DNA from 4 places in the Mucilaginibacter sabulilitoris genome. Region 2 is predicted to be linked to each of the others. Evidence: riboswitches for the same ligand, from Rfam matches in the RefSeq annotation. Region 2 holds a riboswitch; each other region holds the start of a gene.
The links. A riboswitch is a leader RNA that binds a small molecule or an ion and turns the genes downstream of it on or off. The one in region 2 is predicted to bind S-adenosylmethionine.
Positions count from the first base shown of each region.

Region 1 (7,407 bases), 110 kb from region 2:
CTACAGGTTATGGTCAAACACAGCCTATTGCAACCAACAAAACTGCTGCCGGCCGTCAGGCTAACCGCAGGGTTGAATTTACTTTATATTAATAGCAAAGATTTTCTCATGGAAAATCCCTATAACAAGAAAAGCTGCTCAATTGAGCGGCTTTTCTGTTTTAATGATATCTTTTTACGAGGAAGAAGCTTTATTCTCCTTCAAAAAACTCCTGCAATGCGCCAAAATAGCTATTGTTCCATCCGTCAACCATGCCATCATAATCGGCATCCGGAATATTGGTGTGCCGAAGTTCAACAGATGAACCTTTTTTATCGGGATGCAGTTTAATGGTTACAACAGAATTATCAGACTCACCTTCAAAATACCACTGCTGTACTATTTTTTTGCCTGGCTCAAACTCCAGGTTTTTTCCGGTTATACTGCCGTCCCACATAGAAAATTCAGAGCCTGCTTCAGTAGACATTTCTGCCACTTCACCTGTCCAAAGTTCCATGGTAACAGGATTAGTAAGGGCCATATAAATTTCATCGGGCGTAGCCGGAATATTGTAATATTTTTTAAAATCTTTCACCTGCGCAATTTAGCAGAATTAATTTTAGCTTTTAAATTAAACATTAACAGGGCCTACGGGCATTACAACCTTGCCATAAATTTCGTTCAGTACATTAGCAATACCGGTATATATGGCCGATGCCCCGCAGATGATACCTTCATATCCAGCCAGATGCTTTATGTCGCTATTTCCGGTAGCATCACCTGCTACCAGCAAAAAGAATAATATGGTTAATGAGGCAAAAACAAATTGCAGCGCCCTGTTTAGTTTTAAAGTGCCGAAAAACAACAATAAGGTAAATACTCCCCATATACTTAAATAGGCGCACATTGCACCTTCTGATGGAGCAGCTCCCCAACCCAGTTTAGGCATAACCAGCAGACCTACCAACGAAAGCCAGAAGAAGCCGTAAGATGTAAATGCGGTTAAGCCAAACGTATTATTCTTTTTGGCTTCAATAACACCAGCAATAACCTGGGCCAGTCCGCCATAAAATATGCCCATGGCTAATATCATGGTGTTCATTTCAAAAAAACCGGCATTGTGAATGTTTAACAATACAGTAGTCATGCCAAAAGCACAAAGACCAAGAGGAGCGGGATTGGCAATGCCATCTTTTACCGTTACTGGTGTAGTAGGAATCATAATAGGTTGAAGTTTTTTATTGGTTTACCGCAATCTAATTGATTTATAAATATTATACAATTTTTTTTACAACTGAACAGTTACTTTTATGTTAAATAAATACCTATGCAAAAAATAGTATTAGTACGACATGGCGAAAGCGAATGGAACCTGGAAAACCGCTTTACCGGCTGGGAAGATGTTGATTTATCTGAAAATGGATACATACAGGCCAAAAATGCAGGTCGCATATTAAAAAAGAACGGATATAATTTTGATGCCGGTTTTACATCCTATTTAAAACGATCAATAAAAACGATGCACTTTGTGTTAGAGGAGCTTGATCACCTATGGATACCTGTTGAAAAATCATGGCGCCTGAATGAACGTTTCTACGGCGATCTGCAGGGCATGAATAAGGATGACGCCATTGCTAAATATGGGCTTGAACAGGTACAAAAGTGGCGGCGCGACCCAAATGAGCATCCGCCAGCTATAACTAAGGAAGATCCCCGTTACCCAGGACATGATCTTCGGTATAAGGATCTTACAGACCGTGAACTGCCATTAACCGAAAACCTGAGCGAAACGATGGATAGGGTACTACCTTTCTGGAACGAAACCATAGTAAACACCATGCGGCGAAATCAGAAGGTAATTGTAGTAGCACATGGCAACAGTTTACGTTCATTAATAAAATACATTGATAACCTTAGCGACGAGGATGTAAGCAAGCTTGAAATACCTACTGCTACACCATGGGTGTATGAACTTGACCACGGACTGAACCAGATCAGACATTACTATCTTGATTAAACTATATAGAAATGAAAAAGGCTCCAAGTATGGAGCCTTTTTATCACAAACAACTTAAATGTTATTATACAGCTTCGGCAGCTTGTTTTGATGCCGATGCTAAGCTAACCCCGGTGAGCTGATCGGCAAAAGCGATAAATGCCTTGCTTTCAGATATACGGTTTTGATTGTCGATCAGATTTTGCAAATTGATTTTTCCGATAACAAACTTATAATTACCTGAATAATAGCGTTCCTGTATATGTTCAAAATTTAATGCTTCAACTAAACTTTCGTCATCATATCTGAGGTAGATGTTCAATTCAATATTGTTGGTAAAGTTAAGGTCTGTTTTTTCCTTTGCCTTTTTATACTCGTATTGATAATTGTAGCGTAATGCAGCTATATCCGATAACACTGCCGAGCCGGTAGGGTGGCCACCAGCACCTTTTCCAAAAAAGAACTGCTGATCGGCAAAAGCCGCCTGTACAGTTACACCGTTATATTCATATTCTACGTTGTATAAAAACTCGGTTTCGTTTACAAATTTGGGTAATACAAACAGGGCCACATTTCTTTCATCAAGCTCTTTGGCTACCGGCACCAGTTTAATTTTCAGGTTCTTTTCACGAGCGTATTGCAAATCCTGGGCACCAAGATTTTGGATACCTAAATTAAATACTTCGTCGGGCTCTACAATTACACCATAAGCATGCGCGGCAGCAATTACCAGCTTATATTTGGCATCAAAGCCTCCAACATCACTAGTCGGATCGGTTTCAGCAAAACCCAGATCTTGAGCTTGTTTCAGGGCGCTGTTATAATCTAAACCTTCTATAAATCCTTTGGACAGTATGTAATTTGACGAACCATTAAAAATACCACTGATAGAATGCAGTAATTCATTATCATAATATTCTTCCAGGTTGCGGATAATCGGGATACTGCCGCAAACCGCACCCTCGTATAATAACGAGGTACCATGTTTATGCTGCAGCTCTATCAATTCTTCCAAATGGAGAGCGATCATTTTTTTACTGGCAGATACTACATTTTTACCGGAGCTTAATGCTCTCGAAACTATTTCAAATGCTGCTTCTGTATCATTTATCAATTCTACAATAGTGTTTATCTCGGGGTTATTCAGCAACTCATCTTTATCAGTTGTAAATAATTCAGCCGGTAGTGTACGTTTTTTATTCGGATCCTTTATAGCAAATTTTACTATCTCTATGTTCAGATGTTTGGTTTTGATAATATCATACAATCCCTGACCAACTACCCCAAATCCAAATAATCCTATATTTAACTTTTTACTCATTACGCTGTACGTTGCAATTCTATAATTTTTCCTTTTACATCAGTTTTAAAAAACGATGTAATAATATTTGTTAAAGCCTCTGTTTCGATCAGGAAACCATCGTGGCCGTAAAATGAATCCAGTTCGGCAAAGGCCGATTTAGGTATATGATGAAATAAATATTGTTGTTCTTCAATGGGGAATAAGACATCTGATTTAATGCCGATTACCAGCGTACGTGCTTTAATCAGACTCAATGCTTTTTCAACGCTGCTGCGGTTACGGCCCACATTGTGCGAATCCATGGTTTTGGTCAGGTACCAGTAGCTATAAGCATTAAACCTGTTCACCAGTTTTTGCCCCTGATAGTTTTGATACGTAGCCGCACGGTAATCATCTGTTTTGCCATCAGTTTCTTCCTGCTGGGTTACCGAATAGGTTTTATAACCGCGATAGGAGAGCAGGGCTATGCTTCGCGCCGCTTTAAGTCCTTTTTGACCTCCATCGGGTGTGTTGGCATAAAAAGTACGATCGGTACTGATAGCCAGGCGTTGAGATTCGTTAAACGCGATTCCCCATGGTGAGTGGCGTGCGTTGGTCGCAATCAGTATAAGATTTTTAATACGTTCGGGCTCTATAATAGCCCATTCAATAGCTTGTTGCCCGCCAAGCGAACCACCTATCAAAATATGTATATGATCTATCTGTAAATGATCTGCCAGTAATTGATGTGCCTTAACAATATCCCTTATTGTAAATTGGGGAAACGCCTGATAATATGGTTGCCCGGTTACCGGATTAATACTAAGCGGGTTAGTTGTGCCATAAGGCGACCCCAATATATTGGCACACACAATAAAATGTTCCTCAGGATTAAATAGGTGACCTGTACCGGCAAAACCTTTCCACCAGTCAAAAACATCGGCGTTGGCGGTAAGTGCGTGGCATACCCATACAACATTATCCTTTTCTTTATTTAACCTTCCATAAGTATGAAAACCAATTTCCAGATCCTGTATTTCCTGGCCCGATTCGAACTCAAACGTTTGTGTGTACTTAAATATCTCTGTATTCATTCTTTTGTTTTGTTATCCCGGGAGCGACTGGTAGTTTTGAGTAGTGAGTGATGAGTATTGAGTTGAAAAAGCGAACTCAATACTCATCACTTAATACTTATTACTTTCTAACAATCGCATCCCGTTATAACTTTACTATTTCACTTAAAAAACTATATTAAACTATGCAGCAAGCTGCTTTATTTTGGCAAAAGCCTGTTCAAAATCGGCTTTTATATCATCAATATGTTCAATACCTACCGATACGCGTAACCCTGCCGGCGTAACCCCGGCAGATAGTTGTTCGGCATCAGATAATTGCTGATGCGTGGTTGCCGATGGCTGAATGATCAATGTTTTGGCATCACCTAAATTAGCCAGGTGACTTACTAATTGTAAACTGTCGATAAAGTTGCTTGCCTGTTGTTTATCGCCTTTAATTTCAAATGACAATACACCACCAAAACCATTTTTTAAATATTTTTTGGCCAATACATGGTATGGAGATGACGGCAGGCCAGGATAATTAACCGAGACCACTTGCGGATGCTGTTCCAGCCATTTAGCCAGCTCAAGTGCATTATCAACATGGCGCTGTACACGTAATGAAAGTGTTTCCAAGCCCTGTATATTCAGCCATGAATTAAACGGAGCTTGCGCCGGACCAAAATCACGTAGCCCTTCTACACGGGCCCGTATAATGAATTGAATATTGCCAAATGGCCCGCCAATACCAAATACATCAGAAAATACAAGGCCGTGATAGCCTTCTGATGGCTCTGTAAATTGCGGAAACTTGCCGTTTGCCCAGTTGTAATTGCCACCATCAACAATTACACCGCCTATTGTAGTACCATGACCGCCTATCCATTTGGTAGATGACTGCACAACAATATGTGCCCCATGATCAAGCGGGCGAAACAGGTATCCTGCTGCCCCGAAAGTATTATCAACTATTAAAGGTAAATCGTGCTTTTTTGCCAAAGCACCCACTTTATCAAAATCGGCAATAGTGAAACCTGGATTACCTACGGTTTCCAGGAATATAGCTTTGGTTTTATCGTCAATTAAAGTCTCCAGACTTTCGGCAGTATCATCTTTGGCAAAACGAGCCTCAATACCCAAACGCTTAAAGGCAACTTTAAACTGATTATAAGTACCTCCATATAAAAAAGGAGAGGTTACAAAATTATCGCCAGCTTGCATTATATTATTTAAAGCCAGAAATTGCGATGCCTGACCCGAAGCCGTGGCCAATGCTGCAACGCCACCCTCTAAAGCCGCTATCCGTTTTTCAAAAACATCAGTAGTAGGGTTCATGATGCGGGTATAAATATTGCCAAATTCTTTTAGCGCGAAAAGGTTGGCACCATGCTCGGCATTATTAAATACATAAGATGTGGTTTGATAAAGCGGAACAGCCCGGGCGCCGGTAGTTGCATCAACTTCCTGACCGGCATGTAATTGTAAGGTTTCGAATTTTAAATTGCTGGCAGACATAATAGTACGTTTTTAAGGTGTTTAATTAAATTTTTTTGATGATCTGATGGACTTTGGCAATTCCGGTAATGATCTGTACCGGTTTTAAAACACGTGCTTTTCGCAGTTGAAAAGATTGAACGCGTTTGGTCAATCAACAGCAGCAACACATACAAATACAGCCAATATTGAAGCTAATATTTTGTATAGTACCGTTTGAGGTTTCAGAAATGTTGCTTGTAGAAATTTTAACTAAACTTTTCATGGTTATAAATTTATATTCCCCGGGGTTATTTTCCGGGACAGGAATTGGCACCTTCTTCAAAATTGAAGGGTTGCCAGCGGGTCGCTGAGCCTGATCTCTCGCCGCTTCTTTATAAATCAACACCCGAACTATTGCGGAGAATTGATCATGGTATTACTACCAAATAATGTTTCAAAGATAAGCGGATATTAATTAAAATACCAAATTAAATTTTATATTTAGGTTAAAGGCGAAGGGTTAAGGGTAAAAGGGCTATCAAATTTTGAATAATGAAGGGAAAAATTAAACAATATTGAACATCGAACACCGAATATCAAATGATGAATTAATAAAAGAAAATGCTATTTCGATATTCAAAATTCAGCATTCAATAGTCGACATTAAAAACCTTTTATCTTACCTTTCGCCTCAGGACAACGCCTGATCCAAATCAGCTACCAAATCGTCGATATGCTCTAAACCCACAGATACCCTAAGCAAATTTCGTGGTGTTTTGGTATCAGGCCCCTCAACAGTTGCCCGGTGCTCAACCAGGCTTTCAACTCCGCCAAGGCTTGTGGCCCTGGTAAATAGTTGCAGTTTATTTATTACAGTGCGGGTGTGTTCTTCATCGCCTCTAACAATAAAAGATAACATTCCTCCAAACGCCAGCATCTGCTCTTTGGCAATAGCGTACTGTGGATGAGACGGCAACCCCGGATACATTACCTTTTCAACTCCCGGATGTTTTTCTAAAAACTCCGCTAACAACTGTGCATTATGCACATGGCCCTTAACCCGGTAAGGCAGGGTTTTGATGCTGCGGGCCAGCATATAGCAATCGGTTGGAGAGGGGATAGCGCCACCCATTTCCTGTACCTGGCGTATCTTAGCCCACCATTCATTTTTTTCGGCGGTAATTAATGCGCCACCCATTAGGTCGCTGTGACCGCCAAAATATTTTGTGGCTGAGTGCATTACCAGATCAGCACCTAAAGTAATGGGCTGCTGACAAATGGGCGTGGCAAAAGTGTTATCGCAAGCTACTTTAATACCTTTAGGTTTGGCAATGGCCACTATCTTTTTAATATCGGTTATTTTAAGCAGCGGATTTGATGGGGTTTCAACCCATATTAAACCGGTTTCAGGCTTAATATGCTGCTGTAGTATTGTGGTGTTGTTAACATCAATAAAATCAAAAGTTAAAATATCAGCGAACAAATTTTTAAGCTGGTTACGTAACCCATGATACATATCATCGGGAGCTATAACATGCGTACCCGGCGCCAACGACTGAAATACTGACATGCCTGCTGCATTGCCCGAAGAAAAAGACGCAGCATCGGCGCCGCCT
Region 1 is NZ_CP139558.1:4,279,138-4,286,544, reverse strand. Features, by position in the region: gene SNE25_RS18525 (OmpA family protein) at 1-92, shown strand, start outside; gene SNE25_RS18520 (SRPBCC domain-containing protein) at 191-574, opposite strand; gene SNE25_RS18515 (acetate uptake transporter) at 611-1,201, opposite strand; gene gpmA (2,3-diphosphoglycerate-dependent phosphoglycerate mutase) at 1,307-1,996, shown strand; gene SNE25_RS18505 (homoserine dehydrogenase) at 2,061-3,296, opposite strand; gene SNE25_RS18500 (homoserine O-acetyltransferase family protein) at 3,296-4,351, opposite strand; gene SNE25_RS18495 (O-acetylhomoserine aminocarboxypropyltransferase/cysteine synthase family protein) at 4,514-5,830, opposite strand; SAM riboswitch class I at 6,082-6,192, opposite strand; gene SNE25_RS18490 (trans-sulfuration enzyme family protein) at 6,483-7,407, opposite strand, start outside.
Region 1: another riboswitch for S-adenosylmethionine. It lies ahead of SNE25_RS18495 (O-acetylhomoserine aminocarboxypropyltransferase/cysteine synthase family protein); the one in region 2 lies ahead of SNE25_RS18925 (TlpA family protein disulfide reductase).

Region 2 (7,407 bases):
AACTGTTTGGATGAGGATAAAAGGCAATAGTATTGCCCATAATAATTTGTAATTTTTTGACATGGTAATAGATCGTGAAATGATTAATGTTACCCGGATACAGTATGAAAAAAGACGATCAGTTAATAGTTGGAGTACCAATTATATCTACCTTCTGGATACTGTCTTTTAAAAATTGTAAAGGTTTTAATTGCTTGTTGAATACTATACAAGGCTAACTTGCAATTAGCCTAACAGCATAGTTTTTTTTAACAGCAACAATGCATGGTTTGCATGCATGTGGCAGAAGTATTACAGGTGGTAGATTTTGTAAAATTACGGATGTTTAAATAGGTTGTTTTAAAAATTGTACTTTGTGTTTTCATGTACTGGTTGTTTATATAAAGATTTTTGCAATGCTGGTTTTTATAAAGCAAAGCTATAGCGGGCGTTTTTTGTTTTTTAATTTACTCGCGCGTTTTTATTATTTATAAGGTTATCAATAACTTTAAGCATAGAGGCAAATTCCTGTTCATCGTACAGGCGGGTGAGGTATACAATGCGGCCATCCCGGTCAATCACTACGTTTCGGGTAACCCCGCTTTTTTTATCGGCAAAGCGCCCAAAAATATTGGCACCCGGGTCAAGCGCCACGTTATAGGTTATTTTCATGTCCTTTTGAAACTTCTGCACTTTTTTAAGTGGTTCGTCTCGGTCAACACCAATAAGTACAAGGCCCTTGTTTTTGTAAGCGTTCCATACCTGTGCTTGCAGGTGTGGCATTTCCTCGCGGCATACACTGCACCAGCTGGCCGTAAACTGAAGTATCACCACTTTACCACGCAGTTGTTTTAACGATGTTTTGGTGCCATCTGTTAATGCGAATTCAAAATCATTGGGAGCTTGTTCACCCGTTTTAACCAGGTAACCGCGATCATTTAAAGCCGGATTATTGCTATTAGCCGTCTGGGCTTGCGTGGTAATGCTGGTAATCAGGAATAAATAAATTATAAGTAAAAGTTTGTTGTTCATTGAATTTATTTTTGACAGGTAATTATATAATTACACTCATCATTAAAAAAATATTAACTGGCATTCAATTAAACAGAAAGGGAGGGTATAGCAGAAACCGTCATTTGCGGATATGTGGTTATATCATTATCTGTTCTGCAATTTTGCAGATAGGAATTAGCACCTTTATAACTATGTGTACAGGTTGCTAAGACATCACAGGGCCTTTCCCTCAGTCTTTCTGGATAATCAAAAATGAAATAAAGAACGATTTCAGATGCAAATATGTAAATAATTCTACTAATTCCATAGAATTTATATCAATTACCAAACAGAATTCCGGTTTTGACAATAAAATGGCATAAGCCGATCTGTTTTGTTTGCTCATTTATGGCATATATAAGCTTAAAACGCATGTAAACGATTAAGTAAAAAAATCAAATGTTTTTATAAATATGATCTTAAAAATTAGAGATTTGCCCTTAATCTTGTATTAAGACCGTTCACCAATTATATCTTCTGCTGATTATGCAATTTAAACGCAGTATTTATCTGTTAGGATTACTGACCTTTTTATGTGGAAATAATTTTGCGCAAACCAAGGGCGCTCAACAAACACGGGATGAAGTGGATTATGTTAACCCACTTATAGGCACAGCCATTAAAGGTTTTGGCAAGGGTTTGTTGGAGGGCAACGGCGGCGGCGGCACTATGCCTTGTGTTAACGTACCGTTTGCCATGACCAACTTTGTTGCCCAAACCCGCGAAAACAAAATGAGTTACATGGTTTATCAATATGAAGACAACTCGGTTATAGGGCTTACTGCCAGTCACCAGCCCACAGTTTGGATGGGCGATTACGGTTATGTTTCGGTAATGCCGCAAGTAGGCAAACTCAGGGTTTTGCCAAAAGAACGTGTGCTGTCATTTGACCATAGAGATGAAGTTTCCAAACCTTACTATTATTCAGTTAAATTAAAAACTACAGGTGCCGATAAAATTAAAGCCGAGATTGCCGGCGCCAATACTTGTGGTATGTTCAGGTTTACTTTCCCCAAGGCAGATCAGGCACATATTATCATCCAGGGGATTAACCTTAACCCGGCACTTAAAGACTGGGCTAATGATTACACGGCAAGAATAAAAAAACTGAAAGGTTATGTTTATGTAGATACCGTGAATAACGAAATAACCGGCTATAACCCCGACCGGCAATCGGCACAGTTAGGGCCCGAACTAAAGAATTTTAAAGGTTATTTTGTTATCAAATTTAATAAACAGATTAAAAAATATGGTACCTGGGATAAGCAGGTGATCAATAAAGGCAGCCATGAGCAATACGGCACGCGAATGGGTGCTTTTATTTCCTTCCGTACAAAAGCGAACGATGAGGTTAAGGTTGTTGTAGCTACATCTTTCATCAGCATTGATCAGGCAAGGTATAACCTCAAGCGGGAAATTCCTGATTGGGATTTTGATAAGGTTGTCAGCGCTACCCGCAATCAATGGCAGCAGGCCTTAAAATCAATCCAGATAAGCGGGGTGACCAACACACAGAAGACTATTTTTTACACGGCAATGTTCCATACGCTGTTGTTTCCGCGCCAGTTTTCGGAGTACGGCAAATATTACAGCGCTTTTGATGATAAAGTTCACCATGGTTCGTCATATAATGATTATTCTCTTTGGGATACCTTCAGGGCATTGCATCCATTATTAACGTTAACCCAACCGCAACGGGTTGATGGCATGGTGGAGTCGTTACTGCAAATGTACAAAGAGGGTGGATGGATGCCCATGTGGCCAAACCCAACCTATACCAATATTATGATAGGTACACATGCTGATGCCGTTGTTGCTGATGCGTATGTAAAAGGTTTCAGAGGGTTTAATACCAAATTAGCTTACGAGGCCTTGCACAAGGATTCCTATGACGCTCCGGATGGTGACACCCATAAAAGATGGGGCGACCGTGACCTTTGGACAAGCTTTGAAGCCAGGGGTGGGCTAACCAATTATCATAAGTTGGGATATATACCGGTTGATAAAACAAGTGAATCCGTTTCGCGCACTATTGAGTATGCTGTTGATGACTACGCGGTGGCGCAGGTTGCCAAAGGATTAGGAAAAGATGATGATTACAAGCAATTAATAGCCTGGAGTAAAAATTATCAAAACGTTTATAACAGCGCTACCGGCTTTATGGCTCCCCGTAACTCCGACGGCAGCTTTTCTGCCAAGCCAGATTCCGGCTTTACAGAGGGCACCAAATGGACCTATACTTTTGGCGCTATGCACGACGTTCCGGGGATGATCAAGATTATGGGCGGCGAGAAAAAGTTTGCTGATAAACTAACCAGAAATTTTACCGAGGGTCATTACCATGCCGACAATGAACCCGGTCATCATTATCTTTATCTTTTTAATTATTGTGGTATGCCCTGGAAAACCCAGGAACTGGTAAGGGAACATGCCTCATCGCAAAATTTCAGAAACGCACCGGTGGGCATTAACGGTAATGACGATTGTGGTCAAACTTCGGCATGGTACATTTTTAATACCTTAGGGTTTTACCCGGTAGCGCCCGCTTCGGGTTCCTATAGTATTGGCGCTCCCCAATTCCCTTATATGGTTTTAAACTTGCAGCATGGCAAAAAACTGGTTATTAAGGCAACTGGCTTATCAGCCCAAAATAAATATGTTAAAGAGATAACTTTTAATGGAAAGCCGATAAAAGATTACCAGATATCACATCAGGACATTGCAGGTGGCGGAACTTTAGCTTTTACAATGGCAGGCACTCCGCAAAAGCTATAGACAGGAATTTTACCTGTTAGTCAGCGGTTCGGGTAGAATCTCTGACTACCAGTTTAGAGGGCATGACAATATTTTCACTTTCCATTTGAACATATCGACCAGACAGGTGCCAGAACAATAATTCCGCGGCCTTGCGTCCCATATCATACGCCGGCTGCAAAACCGTAGTAAGCGATGGATTGAGTATGGCCGCAGTTATCTGATTGGTAAAACATACCACTTTTATATCCTGCGGAATATTCAGCTTCAATTCTTCGCAGGCCAGGTAAGTAGTGGTGGCCAGGTGTTCAACCGTAGCGATAATACCGTCGGGCTTCACGTTTGTGATATGCTCCTTTAAAACAGCTATATTTTCCTGGTTATATTTATTAGAGCAACTAAAAATATTTTGATCTTCCGGCTCTATATCGCGTTCAGCCAAAGCCTTTTTATATCCAGATTCGCGCGCCTGTAAAATTGAAGGGTACCCTTCAATAGTAACCAAAGATATGTTTTTACAACCCTGATCAAGCAGGTGCCTGGTAGCCATATACGCGCTGTTAAAATCATCAGTTTTAATTTTTGCAGCTGGTATATCTTCAACAACCCTGTCAAAAAACACGATGGGCACGCCTGCCTGCTGTAAGTTTTTAATATGCTGGGTATCCTTAGTATTACTGGCTACCGACATGAGTATGCCATCTACCCGGCCGCTGGTAAGTTCATTGAACATTTGAGCCTCCCGCTCATAGCTATCATGTGTTAAATATATCAACGCATGATATTTCTCCTGATCAACGATGCTTTCAATACCATTAATAGCCTGGCTAAAATAGCTATCTGCAATTTCCGGAATGATGATGGCTATGGTATTACTTGAGCGTTTTCGCAGGCTGCTGGCGTAGGGATTAGGTACATAGTGCAACAATCTTGCCGTTTCAATTACCCTTTGTTTTGTTTCATCACCTATATCATGACTGTCTCTCAGCGCTTTTGATATTGTCGCAATAGATACATTCAACACTTTGGCAAGTGTTTTCATGTTTACTTTATTACTTTTTGTTCCGTCGGTCATCGGTATGGAAATGGCTTCAAAATTCAGTAATCGATTGCGTTTATTTTTTTAGCTAAATATAAATGTTTATAGTTTATACAGGTTTATGAAATAACTTCAAAAGTTGAGCAAGATAATAAAAAATAGAGCTTTTAAACTTAAACAATAGCGTAAAGCATACCAATTAAGCTTCTTTATTTTTAGGTAAACGTTTAAGCAAATAAATTGGGCTGTTTTGATGAATTTAATTATTAAAATAAGGAAATTTGTATTGAACAGCTATGAAAATTAGTCATAAAGGATTGTTTACCAATTATATTTCCTTTTAAATTTTAATATTATGAGCAAGATTAACGGAGCACCAGATCAAGGCCCTTTGGATTCAATAGAAGAATGGGAAGACGATTTATTAGTTCGTTATCCGGATGCCGATTCCATTGCAGCCGGTCGCGATACAGAAGCATATCGTAACTACGAAGCAACAACAAAAGATTCTGTTCGTGAATTTTACCGTTTACAACATATCAATCAGACCTATGATTTTGTGCTACAGAAAAAAGAACAATACCTTTCGTTTGATAAAAAGGAAATGTCTGTATGGGATGCCTTTGATTTTCTCAACCAATTAGTTGATGACTCAGATCCGGATACGGATCTTGACCAACTGCAACACCTGCTGCAAACTTCAGAAGCTATTCGTGCCGATGGCAGACCCGATTGGATGGTACTTGTTGGTTTATTCCATGATATGGGTAAAGTACTTTGCCTTTTTGGTGAACCACAATGGGCCGTTGTTGGTGACAGCTATCCCGTAGGCTGCGCTTTTTCTGATAAAATAGTTTATTCTGAATATTTTAAGGATAACAAAGATACTTATGATCCGCGTTATAATACTAAATACGGTGTTTATGAGCCTAATTGCGGCTTAGAGAATGTACATATGACCTGGGGGCATGATGAATATGTTTATCACATGATGAAACCATACCTGCCCGAACAGGGGCTGTACATGCTGCGTTATCATTCTTTTTACCCGCAGCACCGTGAAAATGCCTACAGTCACCTGATGACTCCGCATGACCATCAGTTGTTTAAATCGGTAGCGTTGTTTAACCCATATGATCTTTATTCAAAAAGCCCGGTTCCGCCAGATTGGAAAAAACTGCGCCCTTATTATGAAGATCTGGTTGCCAAATACCTGCCGTCGACACTGAAGTTTTAAACAGCGACAATTTAATACCCTGACCAAGATATAGCCGCACGATTTTACAAATCTTCGTGCGGCATTGCCAATTCATTTTATTTTATAGATTTGAAAAATTGAACCGGCCCCGAAAATTTACGGCCTAAATTTCCTATTGCAAAAAAACACTCATGCTGAAACACATTTCTACGGCCGATATTTTGGTCTTTTTCTTCTACTTTATCATAGTTTCTTGTTACGGCTACTTCATTTACCGTAAAAAAAAGAGCGAGACCAACAACAGTTCACATAGCTTTTTCCTGGCCGAAGGTTCACTTACCTGGTGGGCTATTGGCGCATCTATTATTGCCTCAAATATTTCGGCCGAGCAATTTATTGGCATGAGCGGCGATGGTTTTTTTGCGGGCATAGCCGTTGCGGTATATGAATGGGTAGGGGCGGCGGCACTCATAATAGTGGCGGTATTTTTTATGCCGGTATATATTAAAAACAAAATATTTACCATGCCGCAATTTTTGGAAAACCGGTACAACAGCGGTGTGGCTTTGGTAATGTCGATATTTTGGTTGCTTTTATACATATTTATTAACCTCACTGCCATATTATACCTGGGCGCCTTAGCCATCAACGGCTTGCTGGGCGGCGAATATTTCCATGAAATTATGATTGGCCTGGCCATTTTTGGTGCCATAATAGCTTTGGGCGGTATGCGTGTTGTTGGTTACACCGATGTTATACAGGTAGGCGTATTGGTAGTTGGCGGATTGGCCATCACTTATCTTTCCCTTACCATTGTTAGCGAAAAATTTGGTTTCGGAACCAATGTGCTTACCGGGTTTAATTTATTATTGAAAGATGCGCCCGACCATTTTCATTTAATATTTAAAAAACCTGCTGCCGGTGCTTCTTCAGAAACCATAACCAAATACCTTATTTTACCTGGTTTTGCCATGTATGTTTCTGGGCAATGGATCAGCAATTTAAATTACTGGGGGTGTAATCAATACATCACGCAGCGGGCTTTAGGGGCCAATATCACCACAGCGCGTACTGGTATTTTGTTTGCCAGTTTGTTAAAAATACTGATGCCGGTAATTGTTATGCTACCCGGGATTGTTGCCTTTGTATTGTACAAGCACGGTCACTTGCCGCAATTAGGTAATGGGGGTAAAGATGGCGCTTATTCGGCCATATTATCGTTTTTACCTTCCGGCCTTAAGGGGTTGTCATTAGCGGTTTTAACTGCTGCCATAGTTGCTTCGCTGGCCGGAAAAATAAATAGTATCGCTACCATTTTTACATTGGATATTTATAAGAAATACATCAGTTCAGAAGCCACTGAACGAAAGATGGTGTGGACTGG
Region 2 is NZ_CP139558.1:4,390,639-4,398,045, reverse strand. Features, by position in the region: gene SNE25_RS18930 (SusC/RagA family TonB-linked outer membrane protein) at 1-63, opposite strand, end outside; gene SNE25_RS18925 (TlpA family protein disulfide reductase) at 442-1,011, opposite strand; SAM riboswitch class I at 1,135-1,242, opposite strand; gene SNE25_RS18920 (GH92 family glycosyl hydrolase) at 1,519-3,807, shown strand; gene SNE25_RS18915 (LacI family DNA-binding transcriptional regulator) at 3,824-4,861, opposite strand; gene SNE25_RS18910 (inositol oxygenase family protein) at 5,181-6,062, shown strand; gene SNE25_RS18905 (sodium:solute symporter family transporter) at 6,215-7,407, shown strand, end outside.

Region 3 (7,407 bases), 3.4 Mb from region 2:
AATCTCGCTGATTAAAGCCGATGGTTTTTTAACTAATAAGGGGGATAATATTTCGTTAGAGCAAACCTGGCAGGTATTATTTAACCATGTGCTTAACTACAAAAAGACAAATATCGATACCCATTATACCAAAATTAACCGGGGCTCATTTATGGGCCGGAATATATTAACCGAACTGGTGGACAAAGCTAAAGGAGATACACTTATTTATCATTTTGGATATGATATAGAAAACAATTACCCCTACAAGGCACTTATACAGCCGGAAGCGAACGGTATCCCAATAGGCGACGAATCACATCCATGCCCGGGCTCAACCGGATGCCCTAAAAGCATAGAAGAAATGTGCGCACTTACCCGCATCATCACCAACCTTGTTGATAATGATCCCGATGGGCAACTAAATGAACTGCGAGCCTTCAGGGATAAACTATTGCAAAATAGCCTGAGTGGTGCCGAAATTGAAAAATATTATACCATTTCGGCTTCTCTGCTCGAAACTATTGACATGGAGCCCAATCACGACCTTATTTATGAAGGCATATACCAAGCGTATATTAAACCTTCCCTGCATTCATTAGCAAATCATAACGAAGAGGCGGCTTATATCATCTTCCGCGAAGCGTTGGAGCATCTTACCACTACTTATCTGTACCAATAGGCTGTTAATATTTAATAAAAAAGGGTACTGCATAAGAACAGTACCCTTTTTTATTAAAACAATCTTAATATATACGAAAATTCATATACAATAAACACAACTACGAGGATAGAGTGGAACACACGATTGTTTACCTTCATAGCCACCATACACAACAAAAAGTGTGAAATGTTACGAATAGGGTATTCAATACCATAATGATGCATATAGGCTTCACCTTTAATGAAGGTATCTACTATGTCCATTAAATAGCTAAACCCTAATATCCCGAATACCCATTTTCTGCGCGAATAAAAATAATCTTCATAATCTTTATAATCCTTCAGGTCATCCGGATATAGCAAAGCACAAACAGAGTAATAAATAACTATGTAAAGAATTACAAAAAGATACTCTGCAAACACCCAATGCTTAATATCATGCAAATTATACTCCCACCACCAAAAATGGAGCAGCAAAATAAACAAGTAAAACGACCAAAGGGAATGTACCCAATATGGTTTGCTGCGCCCCGGGTGCTGAATTTGCTTAGCGGCCCCTCTTAATAAATGGGTAATACTAAGACCTAAAATAATTCCAATTGCTGATTTAATATGACTAAAAGTGTCCATAGGTGACTGTGATGCAGGGTAATACTGATTAAAAATAGAAATTTTTAATCAGTATTTTATTTTCATAATCAGCACAATGGACAAGCTGCCTAAAATATAGCCTCGGCAATGCGCCTGGTTGGGCCGGCGTTGCTCATGGTATAGAAATGCAATACCGGTACACCAAACTTCACCAGTTCGCGGCATTGGTTTATCATCCATTCAATACCCATATCCTTTACCTCTTTTTCTGATTTGCAACCGTTAATGGCATCGCACAAATCTTCGGGCATATCAATATGGAATGTTTTTGCCAGGTTAATCAATTGTTTTGACGAGGTAATTGGTTTTAAACCCGGGATAATAGGCACGTTAATACCATTGGCCTTGCAGTTATTTACAAAGTCGAAATATTTTTGATTGTCGAAAAACATCTGGGTAACGATAAAATTGGCGCCCATATCCACCTTTTGTTTCAAATACTTAAAGTCGGATTTAAGATTAGGGGCTTCAAAATGTTTTTCGGGATAGCCGGCAATACCGATACAAAAATCAGTTTTAAGGCTCGAATCGCTGTGCTCATGCAGGTAAATACCATTGTTCATGTTCGCTACCTGCTGCAGCAGGTCGGTAGCATAGCAATGCCCGTTAGGGGTAGGTACAAATGAGGCATCGCCGCGCCGTGCATCACCGCGCAGTACCAGCACATTCTCGATGCCTAAAAACTGCAGGTCAACCAACCCGTTTTCGGTTTCATCTTTGGTAAAACCGCCACACAGTAAATGCGGAACCGTATCAACCTTATACTTGTTCATGATAGCTGCACAAATAGCGATAGTGCCCGGCCGTTTACGATAGCTCAGCTTTTCAAGTAAGCCATTGGCGTGCTCTTTATAAATATAATCTTCGCGCAGCGAGGTTACATCAATAAACGGCGGCTTAAACTCCATTAAAGGATCAATGGCATCATAAATACCCTGTATGCTTTGTCCCTTTAAAGGCGGTATCAGTTCAAAAGAAAATAATGTTTTGCCGTTGGCGTTTGCGATGTGTTCGGTAATTTTCATTCTCCGGGTTCGGTTGTATAATTCGTCTATCCATCCGTCATTGCGAGGTACGAAGCAATCTCTATACTATACAGAGCAGATTAGCCTGCTTACGTAGAGATTGCTTCGTACCTCGCAATGACATTTGTTTTGTTTCTATTTTATATTAATAATTAATATTAGGGCCCAACCAGCGCTCTACTGTTTCCAGATCCATCTCTTTACGTTTGGCATAATCCTCTACCTGGTCTTTACTGATCTTGCCCAAACCAAAATAGCGGGCCTGCGGGTGCGCGAAATAGAAACCGCTTACAGAGGCAGCCGGTGTCATGGCCAAACTCTCGGTCAGGTGCATGTGGGCATTATCCTCGGCCTTCAGCAGATCAAACAGTGTAGTTTTTTCCGTATGATCAGGGCAGGCGGGATAACCCGGCGCCGGACGAATACCCTGGTACTCTTCCTTGATCAGCTCATCGGCACTCAGCTGCTCGCTTTTGGAGTAACCCCAGTATTCCTTACGTACCAGTTCATGCATTTTTTCGGCAAAGGCTTCGGCCAGTCGGTCGGCAAGGGCCTTGGCCATAATGCTGTTATAATCGTCATGGTCGCGTTCAAACTCTGCCACCAGCTCATCGCAGCCAATACCGGTTGTTACGGCAAAGCCACCGAAGTAATCGGGTACGCCACTTTCTTTAGGAGCGATAAAATCAGACAGTGCATAATAAGGATCGTTCTTCACCTTTTCGGCCTGTTGGCGCAGGGTATGGATACGGGTTAAAAGCTTGGTACGGCTTTCGTCAGTATATAATTCAATATCATCGCCCACACTATTAGCAGGCCAGAAACCTATTACACCACTGGCTTTTAGTAGCTTTTGATCTACAATTCTCTTTAACAGATCTTGAGCATCGTCAAAAAGCTTTTTGGCTTCGTCCCCAACAAACTTATCGGCAAATATTTTCGGATAGCTACCGCGCAGTTCCCAGGTATGGAAAAACGGTGTCCAGTCAATGTACGGCACCAACTCTTCCAGCGGATACGATTCAAATACCTTTGTACCGGTAAAGGCTGGTTTAGGAGCAACGTCACCATCCAGACTGATCTGGAAACGGCCTTTACGAGCTTCGTCGATGCTCACAAAGCGCTTATCTGATTTTTTATTCAGGTGTGCTTCGCGTGCTTTGGCATATTCATCTTTTATACCTTGTATATACCCGTCTCGGTTGTCCTTATTCATCAAACTGCTGCAAACCGTTACACTACGTGATGCATCAAGCACGTGTATGGCTGCGCCCGAATAATTTGGGGCAACTTTAACCGCTGCGTGGATACGTGATGTGGTAGCCCCACCAATAATAAGCGGAATGGTAAATCCTTCGCGCTCCATTTCTTTGGCAAAATGCACCATTTCATCAAGCGATGGGGTTATTAACCCACTAAGACCAATAATATCTACCTCTTGCTTCTTTGCTTCTTCTATGATCTTTTGCGCAGGTACCATTACCCCAAGGTCAATTACCTCAAAGTTATTACAGGCCAGCACCACACCTACTATATTTTTACCAATATCGTGCACATCACCCTTAACGGTGGCCATTAATACTTTACCGGCGTTAGCGCGGCTTCCGCTGGAATCTTCTCCGGCGTCAATAACCCTTTGTTTTTCAAGCTCTATAAATGGCAGCAGATAGGCCACGGCCTTTTTCATCACCCTGGCCGATTTTACAACCTGCGGCAAAAACATTTTGCCGGCGCCAAACAAATCACCTACGATGTTCATGCCATCCATTAATGGCCCTTCTATCACTTCAAGCGGTTTGCTGTAAGCCTGGCGCGCTTCTTCCACATCGTCATCAAGGTATTCAATAATACCTTTTACAAGAGCATGAGATAACCTTTCCTGTACCGTTCCTTTGCGCCATTCCTCATCACGCACTACCTCTTTGCCTTTACTTTTTATGGTATCGGCATATTCAACCAGGCGCTCGGTAGCATCGTCGCGGCGATTAAGCAGCACGTCCTCTACCAGCTCGAGCAGAGTTTTATCTATCTGCTCATACACCTCCAGCATACCGGCATTTACAATACCCATATCCATACCTGCTTTTATGGCATGATACAGGAAGGCAGAGTGCATAGCCTCGCGTACCACATTGTTACCCCTGAAGGAGAATGATATATTACTTACCCCACCGCTTACTTTGGCATGAGGCAGGTTTTGTTTTATCCAACGCGTTGCCTCAATAAAATCGACAGCATAGTTGTTATGCTCTTCAAGCCCGGTGGCTACGGTTAATATGTTAGGGTCAAAAATGATATCCTGTGACGGAAAACCTATTTCATTCACCAATATATTGTAAGAGCGCTCACAGATTTCTTTACGGCGTTCCAATGAATCGGCCTGGCCGGTTTCGTCAAACGCCATCACTACAGCAGCGGCACCGTAGCTTAATATTTTACGGGCATATTCTTTGAATTTTTCTTCGCCCTCTTTCAGGGAGATAGAGTTCACAATACCTTTGCCTTGTATACACTTTAAACCAGCCTCAATAACCGTCCATTTAGAGGAGTCGATCATGATAGGCAATTTGGCAATATCGGGCTCAGAAGCAACCAGGTTCAGGAATTTCACCATCACCGCTTCCGAATCGATCATGCCCTCGTCCATGTTAATATCTATCACCTGCGCGCCGCCTTCTACCTGTTGCAGGGCAACGGCAAGGGCTGCTTCGTAATCTTCGGCGAGTATCAATTTGGAAAACTTCGGCGATCCGGTAATGTTGGTACGCTCGCCCACATTCACAAAAATGCTTTCGGGTTTTATGGTAACCGCTTCCAGGCCGCTCAATCGCAAATCGGGTTCAATCTCCGGGATTCTTCTTGGCGGGTACTTAGCTGCTCTTTCGGCAATACATTTTATATGCTCGGGTGTGGTGCCGCAGCAGCCACCCACAATATTAACCAAACCGGCTTTTATAAAATCATCAACCTGGTGCGCAGTTTCGTGCGCGGTTTCATCGTACTGACCAAACTCATTAGGCAGGCCCGCGTTTGGATAGGCAGATATAAATACATCAGCTTTTTCAGACAATTCGGCCAGGTGAGGGCGCATTTCTTTGGCACCCAAAGCACAGTTTAAACCTACCGAAAGCAGGTTGGCATGGCGTATAGAGTTCCAAAACGCCTCTACTGTTTGGCCAGACAAGGTACGGCCCGAAGCATCAGTAATGGTACCCGAGATCATAATAGGTAGTTGCTTGCCCGACTCATCCGCATAACGGTGAATAGCAAACAAAGCCGCTTTAGCATTAAGCGTATCAAATATGGTTTCAACCAGTAACATATCAGACCCGCCGTCAACTAAACCCCTAACCTGGTCATAATAAGCATCGGCCAGATCATCAAACGTCACAGCACGGTATCCCGGGTCGTTTACATCGGGCGACAAAGACGCGGTACGGTTTGTCGGACCAACGGCTCCGGCTACAAAGCGCGGTTTATCGGGGTTCCGTTGCGTGTATTCATCGGCTACTTCACGTGCCAGACGTGCACCTTCAAAACTAAGCTCGTAGGCAAGCTCTTCCAGCTTATAATCGGCAAGCGAAATTATCTGGGTGCTAAAGGTATTGGTTTCAATAATGTCTGCGCCCGCGTCAAGATACTCAGCATGTATTGCCTTAATAATATCGGGGCGTGTAATATTGAGCAGGTCATTATTGCCCTGCAGATCGGTTGAATGATCTTTAAAACGCTCCCCGCGAAAATCGCGCTCGGTTAATTGGTACCGCTGTATCATGGTACCCATTGCCCCGTCAATTACCAGTATGCGTTTCTCTAATTCTTTTCTAATATCCATTGTTATCAGTTGCCTGTTTTCGGTGGCGTGTTGCGGGTATCCTCTAATAAACTAATGAACTGCAAACATGCAAATCACTGGCAACAGAAGCCTGGCAACACATAACAGAAAAAATATAGCTTATTCGAAAAGTCGGGTGTATGATTGACTTTCGCTTATCTGTCCCAACATTTTGTAGCTGTTGAGTAGAATGTAGCACCTTGTTAAGTACAGGTTGCTAAGACATCGCAGGGTCTAATCCCTCCGCCTTTCTCTATAAGCAATGCAAAGGTGCACAATAAAGCTTTAATATGCAATAGCCTGACCCTTTACAAAATGTGTATACAAAGTAAATTTATGTTAACCAAAAAAAGCTGCCTTTTCGGGGCAGCTTTTAATAATAGTTTCTTGCTTGTTATTATCTTCTTCTGCCAAATAAACGCAGTATCATCAGGAAAAGGTTGATGAAATCAAGGTATAAAGTTAAGCCACCCATCAATGCCATTTTTGAGGCAGATGCATCACCATATTCTAAACCTGCACCTATGCGTTTCAGTTTTTGCACATCATAAGCGGTAAGACCAACAAATACTGCTATACCCACATAACTAATGATATAATCTAACTGGCTGCTATGCATAAACATATTAACTACGGATGCTATGATAATACCAATAAGCCCCATCATCATGATAGAACCAAACTTAGTAAGATCTGTATTGGTAGTATAACCGGCAACCGCCATTACGCCAAAAACAGCAGAGGTGGTTATAAACACGCCTAAAACCGAGCCGGCTGTAAAAACCAAAAGTATGTAACTTAAGCTAACGCCCATTATCGCCGAAAACGCGACAAACAGGAACGCCAATACTCCGTACGACAGTTTGTTGAACCCAAAAGAGATGATTAACACAAACGCAAGCGGGGCAAACATTACAATAGTACCCAAGCCTGTGTTACGACCTGTAGCAGGATCAATAAGCATGTTAAGCAGGGCTTGGTTTTGTGCAAAGAGAAATGCGCAAAAAGCAGATAGCCCAAGAGCCACAAACATCCACACAAATACGTTGGCTATAAATTTGCGTGATGCGTCTTGTTCGTTTACTTGTATTACGTTTTTATAAACGTAGTCAGGATCTTTAATTTCCATTTGTATTAAAAATTTAATACTCAAATTTACGAATAAAAAGTGAATATAGCATGAAGGATTTGGGGGACTATGAGACTTTTGGGACTTTAGGACGAACGACAAAAGAATCTTTTGTCTCATAGTCA
Region 3 is NZ_CP139558.1:267,005-274,411, forward strand. Features, by position in the region: gene SNE25_RS01110 (hypothetical protein) at 1-661, shown strand, start outside; gene SNE25_RS01115 (hypothetical protein) at 715-1,272, opposite strand; gene metF (methylenetetrahydrofolate reductase [NAD(P)H]) at 1,362-2,318, opposite strand; gene metH (methionine synthase) at 2,464-6,153, opposite strand; SAM riboswitch class I at 6,306-6,415, opposite strand; gene SNE25_RS01130 (Bax inhibitor-1/YccA family protein) at 6,551-7,282, opposite strand.
Region 3: another riboswitch for S-adenosylmethionine. It lies ahead of metH (methionine synthase); the one in region 2 lies ahead of SNE25_RS18925 (TlpA family protein disulfide reductase).

Region 4 (7,407 bases), 1.5 Mb from region 2:
TACCGGCGGCAGCCGTGGTTTGGGTAAAAACTCAGCCTTGCATTTAGCAAAAAAAAGAATTGATGTAATACTCACCTACCGCAGTAAAAAAGAAGAAGCGGAAGCCGTAGTTGCTGAAATTGAAAAAACCGGTCAAAAGGCGGCAGCTTTGCAACTGGATACCGGTATAGTAAAATCGTTTGATGCATTCATCGCTCAACTGCAAACCGTGTTAAAAGAAAAATTCGGACGCGATACTTTCGATTTCCTGATCAATAACGCAGGTATCGATGCGGCTTCGAAATTCGGCGAAACTACGGAGGAAGATTTTGATAACCTTTTTAATATACACCTCAAAGGGGTTTATTTTTTAACTCAAAAGAGCTTACCGGTTATTGCCGATGGTGGGCGCATCATTAATTTTTCGAGTGGCTTAGCACGCTTTGCAACACCTGGCTATGCAGCTTATGGCTCCATGAAAGGAGCTATTGAGGTATTCACCAGGTACCTGGCAAAAGAGCTTGGTCACCGTGGTATTGCAGCCAATGTAGTTGCGCCCGGCATTATTGAAACCGATTTTACCAAAGAAGCTTTTGCACACGAAGGAATGCACGATCGGATATCGGGCATAACAGCGCTTGGTCGCCCGGGTATGCCCGACGATATTGGCGGGATAGTGGCATTTTTATGCACTGAAGAAGCCCGCTGGATAAATGCCCAGCGCATTGAGGCATCTGGCGGTATGTTTTTATAATTGATATCAGATTGTAGAGGCGCCACGCGTGCGCCTCTACTTTTTTATTGTCTTTCCTCTATTTCTCCCAAAACCTTATCTTGCAAAAAATAATGCATTGATATGGAATTTGGCCGTGTAACCCCAGAAGAATTAGCATCAGTTGATTTCACCCTTCCGCCCGATCCTGAACTGACCATTAACACCCTTAAAGCCGCAAAAAGCAACGAACCTTTGCAGGTACATGTAGGTTGTGCCAAATGGGGCCGTAAAGAATGGATAGGACAGATCTATCCGCTTAAAACCAAAGAAGCCGTTTTTTTAGATGAATACGTAAAGCATTTTGACTGTATTGAGCTCAATGCTACCTTCTACAATGTTTATGGGCCCGATACTATAGCCAAATGGAAAGCCAAGGCCGACAGCAATCCAAACTTTAAATTTTGCCCTAAATTTTCGCAGAGCATCAGTCATATACGCCGTTTAAAAAATGCTGAAGATATTACTACCAGCTATTATGAGGGCATCATGGCCTTTGGCGAAAAACTTGGCCCTTTGTTTTTGCAGCTGAGCGATAACTATACCCCAAAAAGTTTCCCGGAACTCAAATCATACCTGGAGCAATTACCAAAAGATGTACCCGTTTTTGTTGAGCTACGCCATAAAGAGTGGTTTTCAGTACCGGAGAACAGTGAGAAAGTTTTTGCCATCCTCAGCGACCTTAATATGGGTGCGGTAATAACCGACGCCAGTGGCCGCCGCGATGTGGTGCACATGAACCTGCCCACGCCGCATGCCTTTATCCGCTTTGTAGGTAATGGCCTTATTAATGGCAACTACGACTCAGACAAGGCCCGGTTGGACGAATGGGTTGTCCGCATTAAACAATGGCAGCAGCAGGGCTTAAAATCGGCTTGGTTCTTTATGCACCAGCACGATGAACGTTACTCGCCCGTATTGGCAGATTATGTGACAGATGGATTAAATAAAGCTTTGGGTACACAAATACTTCGCCCTAAATTTATAGACGAACAGCAGGCGAGCCTATTCTAATTTCACTTACTTACCAGCCCCGATATTACGTTTATGCTTAATGCTACTATGGCGGTATTAAAAGCAAAGGCGACCAGCCCATGAATCCAGGCCAGGCGGCGGATCTGCCGGGAAGAGATTTCTACATCAGATACCTGGAAGGTCATGCCAACTACAAAAGAGAAGTATACAAAATCGAGATAATCAGGTTCCTTTTCCTCTCCCGGGAACTCCAGGCCGCCCAACGGCTTTTTCTTGTTATCGTTATCTGTATCGGTAGTATAATACATGTGTGCATAACGCAAGGCAAATATGGTATGCACCAGCCACCATGATATTATTACAGATGTGATAGACAACAGCACGTGACCTGTTACCGCTTCATCTGATAGTTCTTTTGATGATTTGAGCAGAAAGAAAATGGCAAGCATACTTACCAGGGAAGCAACTATCACAAACAAAAAAATCAAGGTTCGGCTTGAATCTTCGATACTGGCAATTTTACGAACCTCCATCGGGTGTGAGGACAGGATAATTATCCAGTCCATAATAATAATAGTTAGCGCGAAAGCTATCCAGGTGGTTAGTATTACCGCCGGGGTGCTAAAATGACCCCATGAAAAAAAAAGCGTAACCGCGCTCATAATTAATGATATAAGCATACGGTAATGTGCATCTAACCGAAACCATACCTTTGCTTCTTTTTGGGCGCTTGCGGGCATATTTATACTATTTGAGTACTTATGTAAATATGGCGATGATTTGTGTAGAATTGATGAATTAATTAATCTTCTTCTTCCACAATCCAGGCCACACGACCAACCTGTCCGTCATCCAGTTGCACTTTAATACCCCGTGAATGGTATGCTGAGCTGGTTAATAACCTTTTCACAAAGCCACGGGTAAGGGTGCCTGTACGCTGGTCTTTTTTCAGAATGATATCAACTTCAAGCCCGGGATATATATCGCTTCTGTTTTGTCCGTTCATTTGTTTAATAAAATATCTAATATCTGGTGTTTCGCCTCTTCATCAATACCTATAGATGGTTTGATAACAACCCATCTTTTTTTTATAGATGATGGCAAATTATTTATTGATGTATCGTCGTCAACAATAACATAATTTTCCTCATTTCCGTTTTTTCCAATCCATTCTTTTATTTCCGTTGCACGGTCAGACATATCGGCAAGCGCCTTTTTATCATTAAGCTTAGAAATTGTACGAATATTTATTCCCCTTAAGGTAAAAATTTCAATCCATTTTTCAAGTCCAAAATTAATCCGGTGAGTAGTTGTCAATATCACGGATGCGTTAGTTTCTGATAATATGAAGGCTAAATTCTCTGCTGATTGTTTATTAAATAACATAAAGCCATCGGAACCAATCTCAACCTTTTTCCAGGATGGCTCAGTTACTAAAACACCATCTATATCAAGCAGAATGACCATTTTATAACAGTTACTTCATGTCATTTCGAATGTATAAGATCTTACCTCGTTCGATGACAGTATACTTGCAATCCTGTTTCAATTTTACTTTTGAAATTACTTCACCAGTTCCATTATCGCTTGCTCCACCTTTTTAAAATCAAAGTTAGCCAGCAGTTTATTAAATGAGGCGGTAATTTGCCCGTTGCCCAGGTTACCTATACTGCCTTCGTGGGTGTGGTTTACGGTTTTATCGGGGTTAAAGTCGCCTTGTTCAATGGCCAGGCCTATTTGTTTGTACGCGTCGCGGAAAGGCGTGCCGTTCAGTACCATGCGGTTCACTTCTTCTACGCTAAACAGGTAGGCGTATTTAGGATCGTTCAATATACCGGTATTTACGGTGATGTTCTGCAGCATAAAGGTAGCCATGTGCAGGCAGCTCTTAAGTTCTGTAAAGGCCGGAAATAAGAGTTCTTTGAGCAGTTGCAGCTCGCGGTGATAACCCGATGGCAGGTTGGTGGTCATCATGGTAACATCTGTAGGTAGGGCCTGCAGACGGTTGCATTTACCGCGCATAATTTCCCAAACATCGGGGTTCTTTTTGTGCGGCATAATACTGCTGCCGGTGGTTAAGGTATCAGGATAGCTTACAAAGGCAAAGTTCTGGCTCAGGTACAGTGCCTGATCCATAGCCATTTTGGCCAGCGTAGCCGCAATGGATGATAGTGCCTGAGCTATGATCCTTTCGGTTTTACCACGGCCCATCTGGGCATATACTACATTATAGTTTAAGCTGTCGAACCCAAGAAGTTGGGTAGTTAAAGTACGGTTTAACGGGAATGACGACCCATAGCCCGCCGCCGAACCCAATGGGTTTTTATTAGTGATACGGTAAGCAGCCAATACCAGTTCCAGGTCATCTGCAAGGCTTTCGGCGTAAGCGCCAAACCACAGGCCGAATGATGATGGCATGGCCACCTGCAAATGGGTATAGCCGGGCAGCAAAACATCTTTATGCTTTTCGCTTAGTTCAATAAGCTGGTTAAACAGCGTTGTAGTTTCTTCAACCACCTGTTGCAACTGGTGGCGGAAAAACAGTTTCAGGTCAACCAGCACCTGGTCATTACGGGAGCGGCCGCTGTGAATCTTTTTGCCGGCGTCGCCAATGCGCTGGGTGAGCAGCAGCTCTACCTGCGAGTGCACGTCCTCTACCCCATCATCAATAGTAAAACCATCCTTTTCAATATCGGCGTATATGGCTTTTAATTCGCGCTGAACAAGGTCAAGATCGGCGGTGTCCATCAGCCCTATGCTTTGCAGCATACGGGTATGAGCCAGTGAACCCAGCACATCAAAAGCTGCCATTTGCTCATCAAATTCCCTGTCGCGGCCAACAGTAAAGTTCTCTACCAGTTCATTTACATTGGTTGTTTTTTGCCATAGCTTGCTCATAGTGCAAATATGTGTATTAATGAGAAAATTTTACTCATTAATTCGCAAAAGTTCCCATTCTCACCCATCTTAAAGTTATTCCCCTTTCGAGTGATGGGCAGCCTCTAACAGAGCATATTCCCTGGTTATCTTTAATATTTGTAATAAACAGCATATCTTGATAGCATCACACTGAGAGTAAACTTCGGCAAGTGGGATGAGGTTTGTTATCACCTTAATTTTATAAAGTTTTATAGCTCAAAATGAACATGATATAAATTATTCAAATTTATCCTACTAATTCTATAGGAATTATATAAATAGTTTTTATATTTGCAGTGTCAACAGACAAATAGTTCTTTATTTTAACTTATCAAGAAAGACTGAGGGAAAGGCCCAAAGACGTCTTAGCAACCTGTACATCCGCATAATGTAAAAGGTGCTAATTCCTGCTCCGCGTAATGGAGAGAGATAAAAAGATTCTTAACCTCTGCCTGTCTTTATAAGTGATTTTATAGTTTTTTTAAGTCGCGTGACCGAGAGGATAGGTTAAGGTCTGCAAAACCTTTTACGGCAGTTCGAATCTGCCCGCGACATCATATTTCCCTTTTAGTTTCCTGAATAAGCATACTGCACGATCATGTTGCCGATGTGTTTTATATTCCATATTTTTATCGCTGCCGGCAGGTACTTTAAACCAGTAAACAATCACCTGCCCTACCAGTATGAAGATATTTAACATCGTTTTTGTTGTTCTGTTTATTATTTTCGCGGCGTTACAATACAACGATCCTGACCCTTACATTTGGGTACCCATATATTTATACAGCGCTTTTTTTTGCTACATGGCGGCACGCAAAAAGTTTTATCCGGTGGGTTATGCCATTGGCATATTTATTTATTTGGCCTATGCTGTATATAAAATTTTTGACCGCAACGGATTAATCGATTGGTTTGAATATCACCATGCCGAAAGCCTTGTAGAAAGCATGAAGGCCGAAAAGCCCTGGATTGAAGAAGTGCGCGAGTTTTTTGGTTTGCTGATATGCGTAGCAGTACTGGCTATTAATTGGATATATAGCCTTAGGCTTAAAAAGCGGGTAACGTATTAACCCGATAACAAAAAAGTCTATCCCAAATGGGAAAGACTTTTACTTTTTAAAACCCTCTCTTTTTAGAGAGGGCAGGGGTGAAACATATTAGCAGGGGTGACGATGTATTACAAAATATAGAACACGGCCGCACCAACGGGCTGTTTAGCAGGTACAGCATCATTTACCCCTGGCAGCTCATCTTTCAGCATTTGCTTCAGATCCTGCTCAATTTTACGGCTAATGGCCGTTGTTGGCGTATCGGTAGGCATGTTCTCAAACGGATCCTGCAAGTGGATAGCCATCTTTTCGATCAGGAAAAATGCCGATGAGATAGCAATTACCAACGGCACCTGCAGTATACCAAAAAACTCAATCAAACTAAAAGGCAGCAGCAGTACAAAGAACAACACCAGCCAGTGTATGTAAACGCTGTATGTAGCCGGAAACACGGTGTTCTTGATCCGCTCACAACCGCCCATGGAATTAATAAAACCGGTTAGGGTATTATCCATAGCTACCTGCTGGTATTCGTTTATCCAGCCCAGTTTGTATAAAGTACGCAGATCATGGCCCTGCAGTTCGTTTAGCGCTACGGGTGCGTTATCCATCCTTTCAATATTTGCAATATCATCATTGCTTAAATAAGCCTCCAGGTTTTGTTTGCCATTTTGCCGGCGCAAATGGCGGCTAAGGCTGTAACACCAGGCTATTTGCCGGTTAACCATGCGTTCTTTAAGTGCACGTTTCTCTTCTCCATCTTCAACGAAGGTTAATATCTGCCGGGTGAATGTACGGCAGTCGTTCACAATGGCGCCCCATAAAATACGGGCTTCCCACCAACGGTCATACGCCTGGTTTGACCGGAAAGCCAGCAACAGCGAAATAATAGTGCCTAATATGGTAGGTACCGTTAACGGGATAGATACCTCCTTAAAGTTATAATACTGATGTATAAAGTAAATAACCGATGAATAAATGGCCACCATGATCAGCTCTTTTTTTATTTTGCCAAATACATAGGTAGCCGGTATGTTTTCTTTTAGTAGCATAACGTTTTAATAATTAAATTTTTAATTACTGTTGTTCAATTAACTCTACCTCTTCGGCAACAATATTGGCCATGATGCCCGGTGTTTCGGTTATTGAAATTGTTCGTTTACCGCTTTTGGCTATCAGCACTTCGGGGTCTATACTGTTTTTAAAAAGCATCTGGTAGTTATCATGCGGTATCACAATGGCATCAACGTTATGGGCATCCAGGTAGTTATTAAAAACAGCCATGGTACTGCCATAAAAAAAATCGATGTTGATATGATTAATTAAATGGCTGTAGTCTTTTTCCAGCTCGCGGCACCTTACATAAAAATTATCAGGTATGTGCCTGTACTCTGCCGACCTGCGCGAAAGCATAAGCAGTTCGCTGATAGAGTCGGTTATTTTCAGCATGTGCACCAATATAATATTGAGCTTTTTAGGATAATATTGCTGTGCTAATGAAGGGATGCATTGCAGTGACTGTGCGGTAAAATCAGTTGGGATAAGCAGCGTTTTCATAGTCGTTTTTTGATTAATGGTTTAACTTATATGTTTTGTTGATACAAGTGTAGCCCCCAATAATTAAGACGATCTAAGAAAGTTATTAGAATTTGATTAGAATTTCACCCCCCTCCAAAGTCACCTCACTCTAACCCTCTCCAAAGGAGAGGGAGC
Region 4 is NZ_CP139558.1:5,920,014-5,927,420, forward strand. Features, by position in the region: gene SNE25_RS25235 (SDR family NAD(P)-dependent oxidoreductase) at 1-733, shown strand, start outside; gene SNE25_RS25240 (DUF72 domain-containing protein) at 836-1,765, shown strand; gene SNE25_RS25245 (DUF1345 domain-containing protein) at 1,768-2,466, opposite strand; gene SNE25_RS25250 (YwbE family protein) at 2,529-2,732, opposite strand; gene SNE25_RS25255 (HAD domain-containing protein) at 2,729-3,193, opposite strand; gene argH (argininosuccinate lyase) at 3,290-4,624, opposite strand; SAM riboswitch class I at 4,971-5,081, shown strand; gene SNE25_RS25265 (hypothetical protein) at 5,172-5,345, opposite strand; gene SNE25_RS25270 (transmembrane 220 family protein) at 5,329-5,715, shown strand; gene SNE25_RS25275 (bestrophin family protein) at 5,823-6,746, opposite strand; gene SNE25_RS25280 (hypothetical protein) at 6,772-7,251, opposite strand.
Region 4: another riboswitch for S-adenosylmethionine. It lies ahead of SNE25_RS25270 (transmembrane 220 family protein); the one in region 2 lies ahead of SNE25_RS18925 (TlpA family protein disulfide reductase).